4 regions of the Lysinibacillus sp. CD3-6 genome follow, and region 4 is predicted to be linked to each of the others. Evidence: riboswitches for the same ligand, from Rfam matches in the RefSeq annotation. Region 4 holds a riboswitch; each other region holds the start of a gene.
The links. A riboswitch is a leader RNA that binds a small molecule or an ion and turns the genes downstream of it on or off. The one in region 4 is predicted to bind cobalamin.

Region 1: it holds a riboswitch for cobalamin, as region 4 does, so the genes downstream of both, FH508_RS21335 (FecCD family ABC transporter permease) here and cobT (nicotinate-nucleotide--dimethylbenzimidazole phosphoribosyltransferase) in region 4, are expected to answer to the same signal.
Region 2: it holds a riboswitch for cobalamin, as region 4 does, so the genes downstream of both, FH508_RS14485 (energy-coupling factor ABC transporter permease) here and cobT (nicotinate-nucleotide--dimethylbenzimidazole phosphoribosyltransferase) in region 4, are expected to answer to the same signal.
Region 3: it holds a riboswitch for cobalamin, as region 4 does, so the genes downstream of both, FH508_RS12385 (ABC transporter substrate-binding protein) here and cobT (nicotinate-nucleotide--dimethylbenzimidazole phosphoribosyltransferase) in region 4, are expected to answer to the same signal.

The regions. Positions count from the first base shown of each region.
Region 1 covers NZ_CP085880.1:4,305,685-4,309,327, reverse strand. The annotation lists gene FH508_RS21350 (HAMP domain-containing sensor histidine kinase) at 1-550, shown strand, start outside; gene FH508_RS21345 (response regulator transcription factor) at 557-1,243, shown strand; gene FH508_RS21340 (YdhK family protein) at 1,295-1,858, opposite strand; cobalamin riboswitch at 2,036-2,232, shown strand; gene FH508_RS21335 (FecCD family ABC transporter permease) at 2,379-3,425, shown strand; gene FH508_RS21330 (heme ABC transporter ATP-binding protein) at 3,431-3,643, shown strand, end outside.
Region 2 covers NZ_CP085880.1:2,914,382-2,918,024, forward strand. The annotation lists gene cobJ (precorrin-3B C(17)-methyltransferase) at 1-526, opposite strand, end outside; gene FH508_RS14480 ((2Fe-2S) ferredoxin domain-containing protein) at 530-901, opposite strand; cobalamin riboswitch at 1,038-1,218, opposite strand; cobalamin riboswitch at 1,475-1,659, shown strand; gene FH508_RS14485 (energy-coupling factor ABC transporter permease) at 1,800-2,546, shown strand; gene FH508_RS14490 (energy-coupling factor ABC transporter substrate-binding protein) at 2,548-2,820, shown strand; gene cbiQ (cobalt ECF transporter T component CbiQ) at 2,824-3,597, shown strand; gene FH508_RS14500 (energy-coupling factor ABC transporter ATP-binding protein) at 3,594-3,643, shown strand, end outside.
Region 3 covers NZ_CP085880.1:2,548,097-2,551,739, forward strand. The annotation lists gene FH508_RS12375 (DUF2243 domain-containing protein) at 1-122, opposite strand, end outside; gene FH508_RS12380 (precorrin-3B methylase) at 386-1,060, opposite strand; gene FH508_RS12385 (ABC transporter substrate-binding protein) at 1,114-2,097, opposite strand; cobalamin riboswitch at 2,325-2,511, opposite strand; gene FH508_RS12390 (elongation factor G) at 2,692-3,643, shown strand, end outside.
Region 4 covers NZ_CP085880.1:1,295,567-1,299,209, forward strand. The annotation lists gene FH508_RS06020 (alpha/beta fold hydrolase) at 1-78, shown strand, start outside; gene miaA (tRNA (adenosine(37)-N6)-dimethylallyltransferase MiaA) at 65-958, shown strand; gene hfq (RNA chaperone Hfq) at 1,057-1,287, shown strand; gene FH508_RS06035 (rhodanese-like domain-containing protein) at 1,383-1,685, shown strand; cobalamin riboswitch at 1,829-2,006, shown strand; gene cobT (nicotinate-nucleotide--dimethylbenzimidazole phosphoribosyltransferase) at 2,111-3,169, shown strand.

The sequences.
Region 1 (3,643 bases), 1.8 Mb from region 4:
TTTAGGCATTATTATTGAAGAAACGAATCGGCTCTCAAGGTTAATTAAAGACTTATTTGATTTAGCAAAAATGGATGAAAATGCGTTTGTCATTAACAAAGAATGTCTTCATTTGGATGACCTAGTGGCAAGTATAGAGGTGAAGCTACGGCCTGCATTTCAGGAAAAACGAATCCACTTTTTTGTTCAATGTGATGAGGGATTAACATTAATGGCGGATGCAGTAAGACTAGAACAAATTGTTTTGAATTTGTTAAATAATGCTTTAGCTTATTGCTCTTCAGGAGATTCAACGTTCTTTATAGTAAAAAGAGACAATAACTTATTAAAAATAATTGTGAAAGATACTGGAAAGGGGATACCGAAGAAGGAATTACCTTATATTTTTGAACGCTTTTATAGAGTTGAAAAATCTCGTGCGCGTGCATACGGCGGTTTGGGATTAGGTCTTGCTATTGTGAAAGAGCTTGTCCATGCACACGGAGGCGAAGTGACCGTTGTTAGTGAAGAAAACAAAGGGACTACTTTTGAATTATTATTTAAGGGGTAGGAACGAGTGAAAACATTATTATTAATTGACGATGAACCAAGAATGTTAGAGTTACTAACGCTTTATTTAGAACCTTCTTTTTATTGCATTGCCATGTCCACGGTGAAAGATGCTTTAGACTATTTAGAAGAGCATCATGTAGATTTAGTACTGTTAGATATTATGATGCCTGATATAGACGGTTGGCAAGCATGTCAGGAAATAAGGAAGTTTTGGGATGTGCCGATCATTATGCTAACAGCAAAAGCGGAACAGGTTGATATTATAAGAGGCTTAAATATGGGGGCAGACGACTACATGTTAAAGCCTTTCGATGAGGAGGAGTTATTAGCACGTATACATGCAGTTTTAAGAAGAACAAAAACAGAAGAAACAGTAGTTGTTTTTGAAGGGCTACGATTAAATAAAGAATCCGTTGAATTGTCTTTTCACCAAGAGGATATTCTTTTAACGCCAAAAGAATTTGCCATGATAGCGTTATTTCTTGAATATCAAAATAAAGTTTTTTCAAGAGAACATTTAATTAATACTGTCTGGGGATATAATGTAACAATTGAAGATCGAACAATTGATTCACATGTGCGTAATTTACGGGATAAACTACGGAAAAGTGGCTTTCCTGTAGATGATTATTTACTGACAGTATGGGGAATCGGCTATAAATGGCATAAGCTAGCTGACAAAAAATATTAGACAAATAATTAGCAACAACCTCTGAAGGAATAACCGTCAGAGGTTGATTTTTTATTTGGACGCTAGTTCGTCTTCTGTAACCCATTTATGATTTTTCATTTCTTCCCCTGTAGTTGTTGAAGGGTAATCAATCATATAAACGGTTGTTTGGACTGCTTCATCAATGTGAACAGTGGCATTTTCCATGCCTTTCATATGCGATGCAGTTGTTTTAACTTCTGTGCCTGGAGCCAACGGGGCATCACCAGGATCTATTAATTCCTCATGTATAACCCATTTATGATTTTCTATTTTCTTTCCTCCAGTAGTCGGTTCATAGGAAACAATATAGGCTGTTGTATCATATGCCCCAACAATCGTTGCCTCTGCTCCTTCCATCCCAGACATATGTCCTTCCGTAATAACAGCAGTAGTGCCTACTGGAAATTTAGGATTTTCAGCAGTTTTTAAAGTAGAAGGAACATCACCAGAGCTTGAATGATCCATCTCTTCGCCATGATCCATTACTTCACTATTAGCAGGTTGTGACTCGACTGTATCCTCAGAGCAAGCCGAAAGTATTAGTAAAGTGATTGCCGCCATGAAACCGAGAAATAAATTTCTTTTGAATATCATATGAATTTCCTCCTTACTATTTATTGTTTTTAATGTAACAAGTAAATGTGCAGAAATTATGGATAAGGTTTTCTACGAAAATTTATATGTATGAAGTTGAAAAGAGGAAAGATTGATTCCTAGATGAAAGAAGCTATAGACTAGCATAATTATGTATGATAGAATCGTCATAATTTTAAAATTTCAGATACTATTGGTGTGACACTTGTTAATGAGTGCCACTTAAAAGGGAAGTCGGTGTAAGTCCGACGCTGTCCCGCAACTGTAACGAGGAGTTCTATGATGTAGTAGCCACTGTGCTTTAAGGAATGGGAAGGCAATCATAGTTACGTAGAATCGAAGCCAGGAGACCTGCCAATTAGTTTTACCTGTAATGCCCACGAGGATGCAAGCAATTACGGACAATTGATGGATACTTCTCCAACTTTGTTTAACCTAGGGTATTTCTATGCATTATTGCGTAGAATACCCTTTTTTATTGCTTCGTATTTATCATGATTGATAAGGAGTTAATAAACAAATGAACAAAAAATTTATGTACTTTTCATTGATCCTTCTTTTAGTGCTGATAGCTTCTATGACAGCTGCTATTATGATTGGATCTGTGTCAATTACACCGCTACATGTCTGGAAGGTTATTTTCTCGAAAATTCCAATTTTCCCAAATACGATAGAGCCTGATTGGAGTCGCTCACAGGAGATTATTATATGGCAAATACGTGTCCCACGTGTCATACTTGCCGCCATTGTTGGAGCAGGCTTAGCTATTGCTGGCGCGGCTGTGCAAGCACTTGTCCGTAATTCAATTGCGGATCCTTATATTTTAGGTATTTCTTCAGGAGCGACAGTCGGAGCTACGGCTGTCATTATTTTAGGTGCTTTTTCATTTTTAGGTATCTACGCACTTTCAGTAGCAGCCTTTTTAGGTTCCTTTATAGCGATTGTGTTGGTATTTTTCTTATCACGTGTAGGGGGACGTATTTCTATTTTCCGTTTGCTGTTAGCGGGGATGGCGGTATCATTTATATTGTCTGCAACTTCCAATTTTATGTTAATGATGTCCAAGGAAGAGGGCGGTATAAAAGCCGTTATGTATTGGATGCTAGGAAGTCTTGCAGGCGCAAAATGGAGTAATGTATTCATTCCGGCCATTATATTTTTCATCGTCTTTAGTTTGCTCTGGCTACATTATCGAAATTTAAATTTATTATTACTTGGAGAAGAAGCGGCAGTCACGTTAGGTGTTAATCTTCAACAATTTCGAATTCAACTGATACTACTTGTATCATTACTAACAGGTGTGCTTGTTGCAGTAAGTGGTTCCATTGGGTTTGTTGGCTTAATCATTCCACATATTGTGCGCTTAATTGTAGGATCTAATTATAAATACGTGATCCCTATTAGTGCATTATTAGGAGGGATTTTCTTAGTGTGGGCGGATGCGATTGCGCGAGTATTAATCGCACCAGAGGAAATGCCTATTGGAATCATTACTGCCTTTTGTGGCGGACCGTTTTTCATTTGGCTACTACGCCGTAACAATTATTCATTTGGTGAAGGAGATTAAAGGCTATGACATTAGAGGCGAAGCATGTATCATTCTCCATTCATGATCAGCGCATATTAGATGAAGTAAGCATTCAAATAAAAGAAAAGCAATTTGTCGGTTTAATTGGTCCTAATGGTAGTGGAAAGTCCACACTATTAAAAAATATGTATCGTTTATTAAAGCCTGAAAGTGGAACAGTTTTATTAAATGAGGAAGATATTTTTAAGCAATCAAGT
Region 2 (3,643 bases), 1.6 Mb from region 4:
TACGGCGCCCACTTTTAGGGTTATATAGAGCAATGACAAAATCCGCCATCGCCGCAGCTTCCACACGCTTTGCAATTAAATTCCAAGGCGTTAAATGATCACTTAAACTAATCGTGCAAGAATCATGCATAATTGGTGCGCCTAGCAAACTTGCACAAGAATTAATAGCAGAAATTCCTGGCACAATCTCAACTTCAATCCCTGTTGCTTCCGTCCAACCAAGCTCAATGAGGACTTCATATACAAGTCCAGCCATTCCATATACGCCCGAGTCACCACTCGAAATAACCGCAACAATATTTCCAGCCTCGGCTTGACGAACTGCTTCTTGTGCACGTGACACTTCTTCTGTCATGCCAGTACTAACAATCGACTTTGCACTTACTAAATCTTGAATGAGCTCAACATATGTTTTATAACCGATAATAAATTCACTTTGTTGTAATGCCTCTACAGCACGGGTTGTAATATGCTTGAAATCCCCAGGTCCAAAGCCTACAACAAAAATCTTTCCTTTTTGCGCCATTTTTTACCCCTCTTTCACCTTGTCGATGCCTTTGATGGCTGTTGTTTGCGGGGTACGCTGCAACGTACCTTCTGTCAAAGTAAACACATGCTCACTATGTAAAGAATCATCGTTTAAATCTTTTACAAGCGTTCTACCATGCTCTACTGTTGGCACACGATACCAATTTCCCTGTGGATACGCGATTACAACACATGCATCTTTGCATCTGCCATTACAACGCGTTCTTGTTGTATGTATTTCCTTATCGAGTGCTAATTTCTCTATTTCATCTCGTATGGCCAACGTAATTTCCTCAGCCTCTTTTTTCATGCAACTACTACCATTACAAATAAAAAGATGTGTTTTCATGCCCTCTAAGTTCCAAGTTGTCATTGCTGTTCTCCCCTCATTGACTTTTAGGAAAAAGAAAAAACCTTTACTCAACATCGAAGAGTAAAGGTTTTATAGAAGCCAAAATAAAAACGAATATACACGTATCCGCTCTCGCTTCACTTCTCCCTCCGAAAAGTTTGCATATCATCAACTAAGCAGGTTTCCTGACTTAAGCTTCCTCTTACTTTCGCGCCTTCCCAAGTTTCCAGTGGCATTGCGATTTCATCAGCTATTACAGTAGCGGGGGCTGTATCGGATTTACACCGATTTCCCTATTATCTCGAAGTATATCGAGCACTTAATGATGGATTTATATTTAAATTTTGAAATGAAATGTTAATAAAACGAATATAAAACTGTTTCTATCATAGCCTATTATTTTTACTCTTTTCAACATTTCTTTTTTATTTATTAGATTTTTAATAAAATTTCAACAAATATTCCGTTAAAATTGATTGATTCTCTCTTGTATTTATCTGAATTTTCTAGAATGTAATTCTATTAAAAAATCTTTTTACAAAAAAAGAATAGCTTATGATTGGAAAAACATGTTACACTTCTTCGTGAAAACTCACAATTTCATCTTTTTTCGGTGCGAAGTGTATACATTTCGCTTAAAAGGGAAGCCGGTTTAAGTCCGGCGCGGTCCCGCCACTGTATGAGGGAATTTTATAGAAAATGTCACTGTCCAAAGGACGGGAAGGCCTATAAAATGTTGATCTTAAGCCAGGAGACCTGCCGAAAAAATCGTGATCGTTTCAACCTACGAGGATAGGTGTGCGGCTTAGCAAATGACCATTAGTATTTGCTTTTTCAGCTATGCACTTTTCCTAGACGGAGAAGTGCTTTTTTTATTGCGCATCCTACATTCGAAAATGACTGTGAAGGAGGAATGGTTTTGAAATTTTCTTTTTGGAAACTTAGTTATTTCTTACTAGCTTTTTTACTAGTACCAAATCGAGCGTTTGCCATGCATATCATGGAAGGGTTTTTGCCGATTGAATGGGCGATTTTTTGGTGGGTCGTTTCGATTCCATTTATTATTTTAGGATTACGTTCTATTCGTAAAACAATTGATGAAAATCCTGAAACAAAAATGATATTAGGCTTATCAGGTGCGTTTGCATTCGTTTTATCAGCACTGAAAATCCCATCAGTAACAGGAAGCTGCTCACATCCTACTGGTGTTGGTCTTGGTACGGTTCTTTTCGGGCCATTAGCAATGAGCGTAATCGGAACAATCGTTTTATTATTTCAATCTTTACTTTTAGCGCATGGTGGTATTACTACTTTAGGTGCGAATGCTTTCTCAATGGCGATTGTAGGTCCAATTATTGCGTATTATGTCTTTAAAGGTTCTCAAAAAATTGGTCTTTCATTTTCTATCGCTGTCTTTTTTGCCGCGATGCTTGGGGACTTAGGTACTTACGTTGTCACTTCAGTTCAATTAGCACTAGCTTTCCCTTCTGAAGTAGGGGGCTTTATGGCTTCATTCACAAAATTTGCAGGGATTTTTGCTTTAACACAAATTCCTCTCGCAATTAGTGAAGGGATTTTAACTGTTATCGTCATGAATTTCTTAAAAAAATACAATGTGAGCGAATTAAAGGCTCTTCGTGTTTTCTCAGCAAAGGAGGCACATTAGGATGAAGAAAAATTTACTGCTACTAGCTGTCGTTGTACTTTTAGCAATCATCCCCCTTTTCGTACAAAAGGGTGCAGAATTTGGTGGTGCTGACGGAGAAGCAGAAGCTGCAATCGGTGAAATTAATGCAGAGTATGAACCATGGTTTGAAAGCTTATGGGAGCCACCAAGCGGTGAAATTGAAAGCTTATTATTCGTATTACAGGCTGCGATTGGTGCTGGCTTTATCGGCTATTTTGTAGGCTATATGCGCGGCAAGCATAAGGAAGGTTAAACAATGTTACTCATTGATAAATATGCTTATATGAATAAACTAGCGACTGTTCATCCGTTAGAAAAAATGACGTTTTCCTTAGGGTTACTGCTATTATCGCTTATCGTGAAAGATGAACTTATTTCACTCATTACATTTATTGTAATGAGTGCTTTTATCATTTTATACGCAAAAATTCCCTTTTCATATTATGTAAAATTACTATTGTTACCAGGTTTTTTTCTACTATCTAGTTTAGTATCTATTTTGATTTCAATTGCACCAAATTCAAGTATACTACCAGCACATCGCTTTGCATTTTCGCTTAGTCATTGGACCATTTTCATCGGTAATGCAAGTTTGATTACAGCACAGCAGTTATTGTTCAGTGTACTAGGTAGCATTAGTTGTTTGTACTTTTTAATATTAACAACATCTGTCCAATCTATTTGCCACGTGTTACGACAATGGCATCTACCTGTTTTATTTGTAGAGTTAGTAGAGCTTACGTATCGATTTATTTTTATTTTTTTAAATAGCATGCAAAAAATCCATCTTGCGCAACAATCACGCCTTGGCTATCAATCACCAATGCAATGGCTTAGGTCGATTTCCATGCTCATTGCAGCATTGTTTGCCGAAATGTTTCAACGTAGTCGCGAACTTAATAATGCGATGCAGGCACGTGGTGGCGAATCGGTCTATTGGCAAGATAGTGTACGATACAGCAAGAAAAATTGGTTTGGAATGGTTATTATTTTTTTATTCCTCATCTTATATGGAGGTTTTTTCTCATGACTGAACTTTATTTTGAGCTTCAACAGTTATCGTATGCCTATGCAGA
Region 3 (3,643 bases), 1.3 Mb from region 4:
AATAGTTGATGAAAAATAGTCTCGTCTATAAAAGCTACTAGACCTATCCCAAATAAAAACCCTGACAGTAAATTACGACTTACATAAACTTGTTTGTTTTTATGAGCGTTTATTGTCGTCATTTCTTCGCCCCCTATTTTTAGATTGCCGTCCTTATCTTTCCCTATTTTTGATTATTTTAATCTAAATTTACATTTCGTTCAGACTTATACTTCCCCATAAAAACGTTAATCTGCACAACTAAATGCTGTCTTTGCTCATATTGTTTACCATTTGAAAAAGAGCTAGCATTTAGCTAGCTCTCTTCTTCGTATATGCAGAAATTCAACATCATCTCTATTAAGCAGTGAATCTTATGTTCTAAGCAGAAATAAAATAAGTAGAATCACTTTCCCTTTAATGCTTGCCAATATTCGGCGCTATTTGTTCTACGATAAAACTTATAGAAAGGTTCATTTGGGCGTGCATGTTTTTGATACAGCTCAATAATTTGTTGTAGAAAGCTTTCTATTATTTGTACTGACACCCTTTTAGCAAATAGTGTTCCTGCCTTTGCATGGGCCCCCATCGGCACGGCACCTAAGTAAACATCAAAGCTATCCTTTTGATAAACAAGTCCAATATCATCATATACTGCATTATAGCAGGCAGACGCACAGCCATTAATATTTAACCGTAGTCTAGAAGGCACAGTTTCTTCCTGTAGTGCTTCGTATAGTTGTTCTGTTATTTCAGCCGCCTCCATTTTATCCCCATCACAAAAATCACAAGCTTTTATCGCGACAATGGGACCTTGCTTAGCAATATATAAGCCCACTGTTTGAAGCTCATTGATAATCTCCTTTACTTTTATAGTTGGGACAGATAAAAGAATACTATAGGAAGCTGAATATTTAATTGCGCCACTTTCACCGACAATCTCTGCAATTTTTTGAAATTGAGCTGGTGTATAATGCTTATTGATAATACCTGGACTTACTGCAAGGCGTGTAAAGTTTCCATTAACATTTAGTTTTTCAAATGTGCGATCTGGTATATTCGAATGAAATGCATTCATCATTTGTGCTCCTTATGAAAAAGAGCTAGCAAATAGCTAGCTCTTTTGATTGTTATTTAAAAGTTTTCAGGATAAAAACCTTTTGCTAAAATTTCAATAGCTTCTGCAGCCCGAACCCCTTCTGAAGCGGCTGAAAGTGGTAAAATGACAAAGCGCTCATTTTTCACAGCATTTGTTTCTTTTAATGCTGGGTCACTTTTCAGGAATTTAATTTTGTCTTCAGCAGTTTGGGAACCATAATCAATTACGACAATCACTTCAGGATTGCGTTCAACAGTTTCTTCTTTCGAAACTGTTGTCCAGCCCGATTCGACATCGCCAAAAATGTTTTTACCGCCCGCTACTGTGACAAGTTCATCCATAAAGTTTTGAGCCGCTGTAAAAACTTCCTTATCCCCACTATCGTAAACTAAAACACGTAATTCTTTATCCTCTTCTGGTAACTTTGCACGTACAGCATCAACATCATTTGTCATCTGATTAATCAATGCTTCACCGCGCTCTTCCACACGGAAGATTTTTGCAATATTACGGATATCCGTAAAAATATCGTCTAATGTTGGTTTTGTAATACTTGAAGAAGTATGTAAATAGGTGTGAATACCAAGTGCCTCTAATTCTTCTGGTGTACCAACACCCTTTTCACTAAAACCACTTTTCCACCCAGCGTATAAAAAATCTGCTTCACTATCAATGACTTGTTCCTTTGTTGGGTATTGCTCAGCTATAACGGGTACTTTATCGTAAGCTGCTTGTAAAGGTTCATAAATTTTATCATCTAAATAGGCAGTACCCACCATTGAATCTTCTAAGCCTAGTGCTAGCATAATTTCTGTGACGTGTTGATTTAAGCTAATCGCTTTTTTCGGTGCATCTTTATAAACTTGCGTCGTCTCATTATTTTCAATGGTTACTTCTTTTGCTCCTGTTTGTGCTGGTTCAATATTTTCACTTTGTGAATCATTTTTTGCACTACATGCCCCTAAAATACTTAATAGCGCAATGGCAAGAACTAACCACATGCCTTTCCATTTCTTCATGTTTGTTTCTCCTTTAGTTTGTAATTTTTCATTATATAGTTAGAAATCAAAGACTTCTTAGCTACTGATCACGGCTTATTCTTGACTTTTCTTAATATAAATTGAAAACTCAACATGCTACTATTCTTCAAAAAGACACAAAAAAAAACCCTCTTGTTTCCAAGAGGGCGACATAGTGAAAAAACAATGGTTAATGAACCAATCACTATTCCCATCCTCGTGGTATTAAGTAAAAAATACATATTGGCAGGTATCCTGGCTTAGGTTCAACATTTATACGTCTTCCCATAGTTAAACTACAGTGACTGTTGTATAAACTCCCCATTTACAGTTGCGGGACAGCATCGGATTTACACCGATTTCCCTTTTAAGCAAATGGCAAAAACCATTTGCACCAATATATAGCAGTATTAAGTTATAAAAATAGCCTAGCAGAACTAATTTTTGTTTTCAATCACACAAAAAAATCCATAACTAATAATTATGAATTATTTACTACTATTTTAACATGAACGAGCACTATTAAACACGAAATGTTTTTTAGCTGAATCTGTTACAATGAGCGTATAGGAAAAATAGAAATGAGGATTTTTTATGTATAAAACGATTGGTGTGCTCGCACATGTCGATGCAGGAAAAACAACCTTTTGTGAACAACTACTCTTCCACACGAATAGTATTCAAACGCGCGGAAGAGTCGATCATCAAGATACTTTTTTGGATAATCATTCAATCGAGCAAGCTCGTGGCATTACCATCTTTGCCGAACAAGGGAGGATGGAAATTGGAAGTGATATCTATACGTTAATAGATACGCCTGGGCATGTCGACTTTTCACCTGAAATGGAACGTGCAATTCGTGTAATGGATTACGCTATCATTATCGTAAGCGCTGTAGAAGGTGTACAAGGTCATACTGAAACAGTGTGGCAATTGCTACGCCAATATAACGTACCAACCTTCTTCTTTATAAATAAGATAGATCGTGATGGTGCTGATGTGGGTGCCGTTGTGCGACAGCTTCAAAAAGAATGTTCGGAGCATGTACTTTTAATAAACGATCCATTGTGTGCAGATTACGTACCAAACCACATTGCTGAGTGGCTAGCTGAGCGTGATGAACAACTACTCGATGCCTTTTTGACAGAAACTCTCGATGCGCAAACATGCCTAATGCAGTTGCAAAAGTTCATTAAACAAGAGCAAGCATTTCCTTGCTTTACTGGTGCTGCTTTAAAGGATATTGGAATAAAAGAATTTTTATCACAGCTACCCCTACTTACAGAAACGCAATTCGACCATCAACGACCATTTCAAGGTGAAGTATTTAAAATCCGTCATGATGGCATGCAACGTTTAACCTTTATCAAAGCTTTAGAAGGAACTTTACATACACGCCAAGACTTTACATTTGGTGTTATGACTGAAAAAGTAACTGAAATCCGCTTATATAATGGAAGTCGTTTTGTCACAACACAAAAAGTGCAAGCTGGAGAAATTTTCGCTGTAAAAGGGCTAAGTATAGCAAAAATCGGTGATATTTTAG
Region 4 (3,643 bases):
GAAATTTTAAATGAAGACAATCATCAGGCGGTTCATCAAGTTTTATTACGGTGGTTAGAAAAGTATGATACAAAATAAAATACAGCAAGCAGAGGTTGTAGCAATCGTAGGACCAACAGCCTCTGGTAAAACAGCACTGAGCATTGAGTTAGCAAAAAAGTTTAATGGTGAAATTATTAACGGCGATTCCATGCAAATTTATAAAGGCCTAGATATTGGTACTGCGAAAATTACTGCGGAAGAGATGCAAGGTGTCCCACATCATTTATTAAGCTTCAAGGAGCCTACAGAATCCTTTTCGGTAGCAGATTATCAAAAATTGGTACGTGCCAAAATTAGTGAAATACAAGCACGAGGAAAGCTACCAATTATTGTTGGAGGCTCTGGGTTATATGTACAAGCCGTGCTCTATGATTTCCAATTTACCGAGGAGCAAGTAGATGAGGTAGCACGAAAGGCTTATTATGAGGAGCTAGAAAAGTTAGGTCCTGAAGCAATGCATGCAAAACTATTAGCATTGGATCCGAAAACGGCGGAAACAATTCACCCTAACAATACGCGACGCGTCATTCGAGCATTAGAAATGATTGAATTAAGTGGTGTTTCAAAAGCCTCAGAAGAACACAATCGAGGAGAAACCCCCCTTTATCGCCATTTAATTATAGGGTTAGGTGAAAATATGTCACGCGATGCGTTATATGATCGCATAAATCGCAGAGTAGATTTGATGATGGACAAAGGGCTGTTGCAAGAAGTACAAGGGTTGTGGCAGCAAAATATTCGAGGCGTACAGTCAATTCAGGCAATTGGCTATAAGGAAATATATGATTACTTAGATGGTCGATGCACTTTAGAAGAAGCAATTGAAAATTTAAAACAAAATTCTCGTCGCTATGCGAAAAGACAACTTACTTATTTCCGCAATAAGATGGATATTCATTTTATTGAAAAAGACTAAAAACTTTAATAATTTCTAAAAATTACTAATTGATAAATTGGGATAACATGCTACTATAGGAATGAAGAGGTAGAAAGAGAGTAGGGGAGGCGCATTCTATGAAATCAATCAATTTGCAAGATACGTTTTTGAACCATCTACGTAAAAACAGTGTTTTTGTAACTGTGTTTCTGTTAAACGGGTTCCAGCTAAAAGGAACAGTGAAATCCTATGATAACTTTACAGTATTACTAGTCGATGCTGAAAGTAAACAGCATCTCATTTACAAACACGCAATTTCTACTTTCGTTCCAGCAAAGCAAGTCGAATTTTTAGAGACAGAAGAATAGAGTCATTTTTAGGCAGCTAGTGTTACATCACTAGCTGTTTTTTTTCGTTCACGCTATAATGTAATAGGAAATTGATATATTGGAGGACTGTAAAGATGAAATCGATGGATACAACGCAATTATTAGAACAACTAGATGCGAACGAGGACTTATACATTATCGATGTGCGAGAAGATGACGAGGTAGCACAAGGTGTCATTCCAGGCGCTAAGCATATTGCACTTGGAACAATCCCTGAGCGCTTAGAAGAAATAGATAGATCTAAACCTTACATTATCGTCTGTAAAGCTGGCGGACGCTCAGCAAATGCATGTGCATATTTAGAAGCACAAGGCTTTGATGTAACAAACCTAGAAGGCGGCATGCTTGCTTATGATGGGGAATTAGAATTTAAATAATGTAGGTCACAGGTATTTAACAATTCAGTTGTTAAATACCTTATTTTATTTAGTTTATACTTAACATTGGCAGTGCACAAAATGCTGTCACGCAAACTTTATCCAATATTGACACGAAAAAAACTTTATCGTAAATTTAAAGTAATTACATAAAAGCATTAGGTGCCCATTATGGGAGAATAGGGAATAAAGTGAAATGCTTTAGCGGTCCCACCACTGTAAAATGGAGTTTTATAGAAAATACCACTAGCGTTATGCTGGGAAGGTTCTATAAAATGTTGAAATTGAGCCAGGAGACCTGCCTAATTGCTTTGAATGATATAGACGATGGAAAAGTCTGTAGTTTATTTGTTATGAAATAAACTACAGGCTTTTCTATTTTTTTTCATTCTATATGTAAATGGCTAAAAAAAGGAGAGATGATGATGCAATTATTACAACAAACGATTCAACGCATTCAACCTACTAATAATACAATGAAGGAAAAAGCTAAGGAACGTATTGATTCACTTAGCAAGCCTCCTAGCAGTTTAGGGAAACTGGAGTCGCTAGCTATACAATTAGCTGGTATTACGGGAGAACTATATCCAAAACTTGATAACAAAGTAATCATTGTTTGTGCAGCTGATCATGGTGTTTGTGAAGAGGGGGTAACATCAAATCCGCAAAATGTCACGTTTTTACAAACATTAAATTTCCCAAAAGGGGTAACAGGTGTTTGTGCAATTGCCAAAATAACAAATGCAAAAATTGTAACGGTAGATGTTGGAGTCAAAGAGGATATACCGCTTGATGCAAAGGTGTTAATGAAAAAAATTAAGCATGGTACAGACAATATGGCAAAAGGTCCAGCAATGACAAGGGAAGAGGCAATCCAGTCAATTGAAGTAGGTATTGAAATTGCAACAGCAGAAATAGCAAAAGGGGCAAATGTTCTTGGTACAGGTGAAATGGGCATCGGCAATACAACACCGAGTGCGGCTATATTATCAGTACTTCGTGGTTGTCATCCACAGGAAGTGACGGGATTCGGTGCAGGGCTTGGGGCAGGAGGAATTGAACATAAAGTAGCGATTATTCAAAAGGCCATTGAAATAAATAAACCTAATCGTCATGATGCGCTGGATATACTTGCAAAAGTGGGAGGGTTAGAAATAGGTGCGATGGCGGGTAGTATCCTAGCTGCAGCTGCAAATCGGAAACCAGTTGTGATTGATGGCTTTATTTCTACAATAGCAGCACTATTAGCATATGAACTTGAACCAAAAGTACAAGACTATATTATACCTTCACATGCCTCTGAAGAGCCGGGTGCCAAAATAGCAGCCGAATTGCTAGGAGTTGAGCCGATGCTTCATATGAATATGCGATTGGGAGAGGGCTCTGGTGCAGCACTAGCCTTTCCAATTCTAGATGCAGCTTGTTCGATGATGAGCAATATGGCTACATTAGCAGAAACGATGGCGCTAGTTGAAGAGAAGTGATGGGGCATTTGAGAGGTCAAAGCTTCGAGCGAGGACAAAAGAGAAAAAGTGTTAGATTGACTGGAATCAATCTAGCCCTTTTTTTTACTGCGCCGTTGATGTCCGCTGCGGCGGTGCTTTCCGCGGGCACACCGTAAGCCGCAACCGTCGCTGTCGCGTCGTTTGTTGCGTCTTACTGAGCGTGCTGTTCCCGCAGGAGTCACCGCCTTCGCTACCATCAACTCGTGTTCTCTTCTAATTTTTTATTTACTGCAAAAGAATGAAACTAGCCCTTTTTTTACTGCGCCGTTGATGTCCGCTGCGGCGGTGCTTTCCGCGGGCACACCGTAAGCCGCAACCGTCGCTGTCGCGTCGTTTGTTGCGTCTTACTATGCGTGCAGTTCCTGCAGGAGTCACCGCCTTCGCTACCATCAACTCGTACTCTTTTCTAATTTTTTATTTACTGCAAAAGAATGAAACTAGCCCTTTTTTACT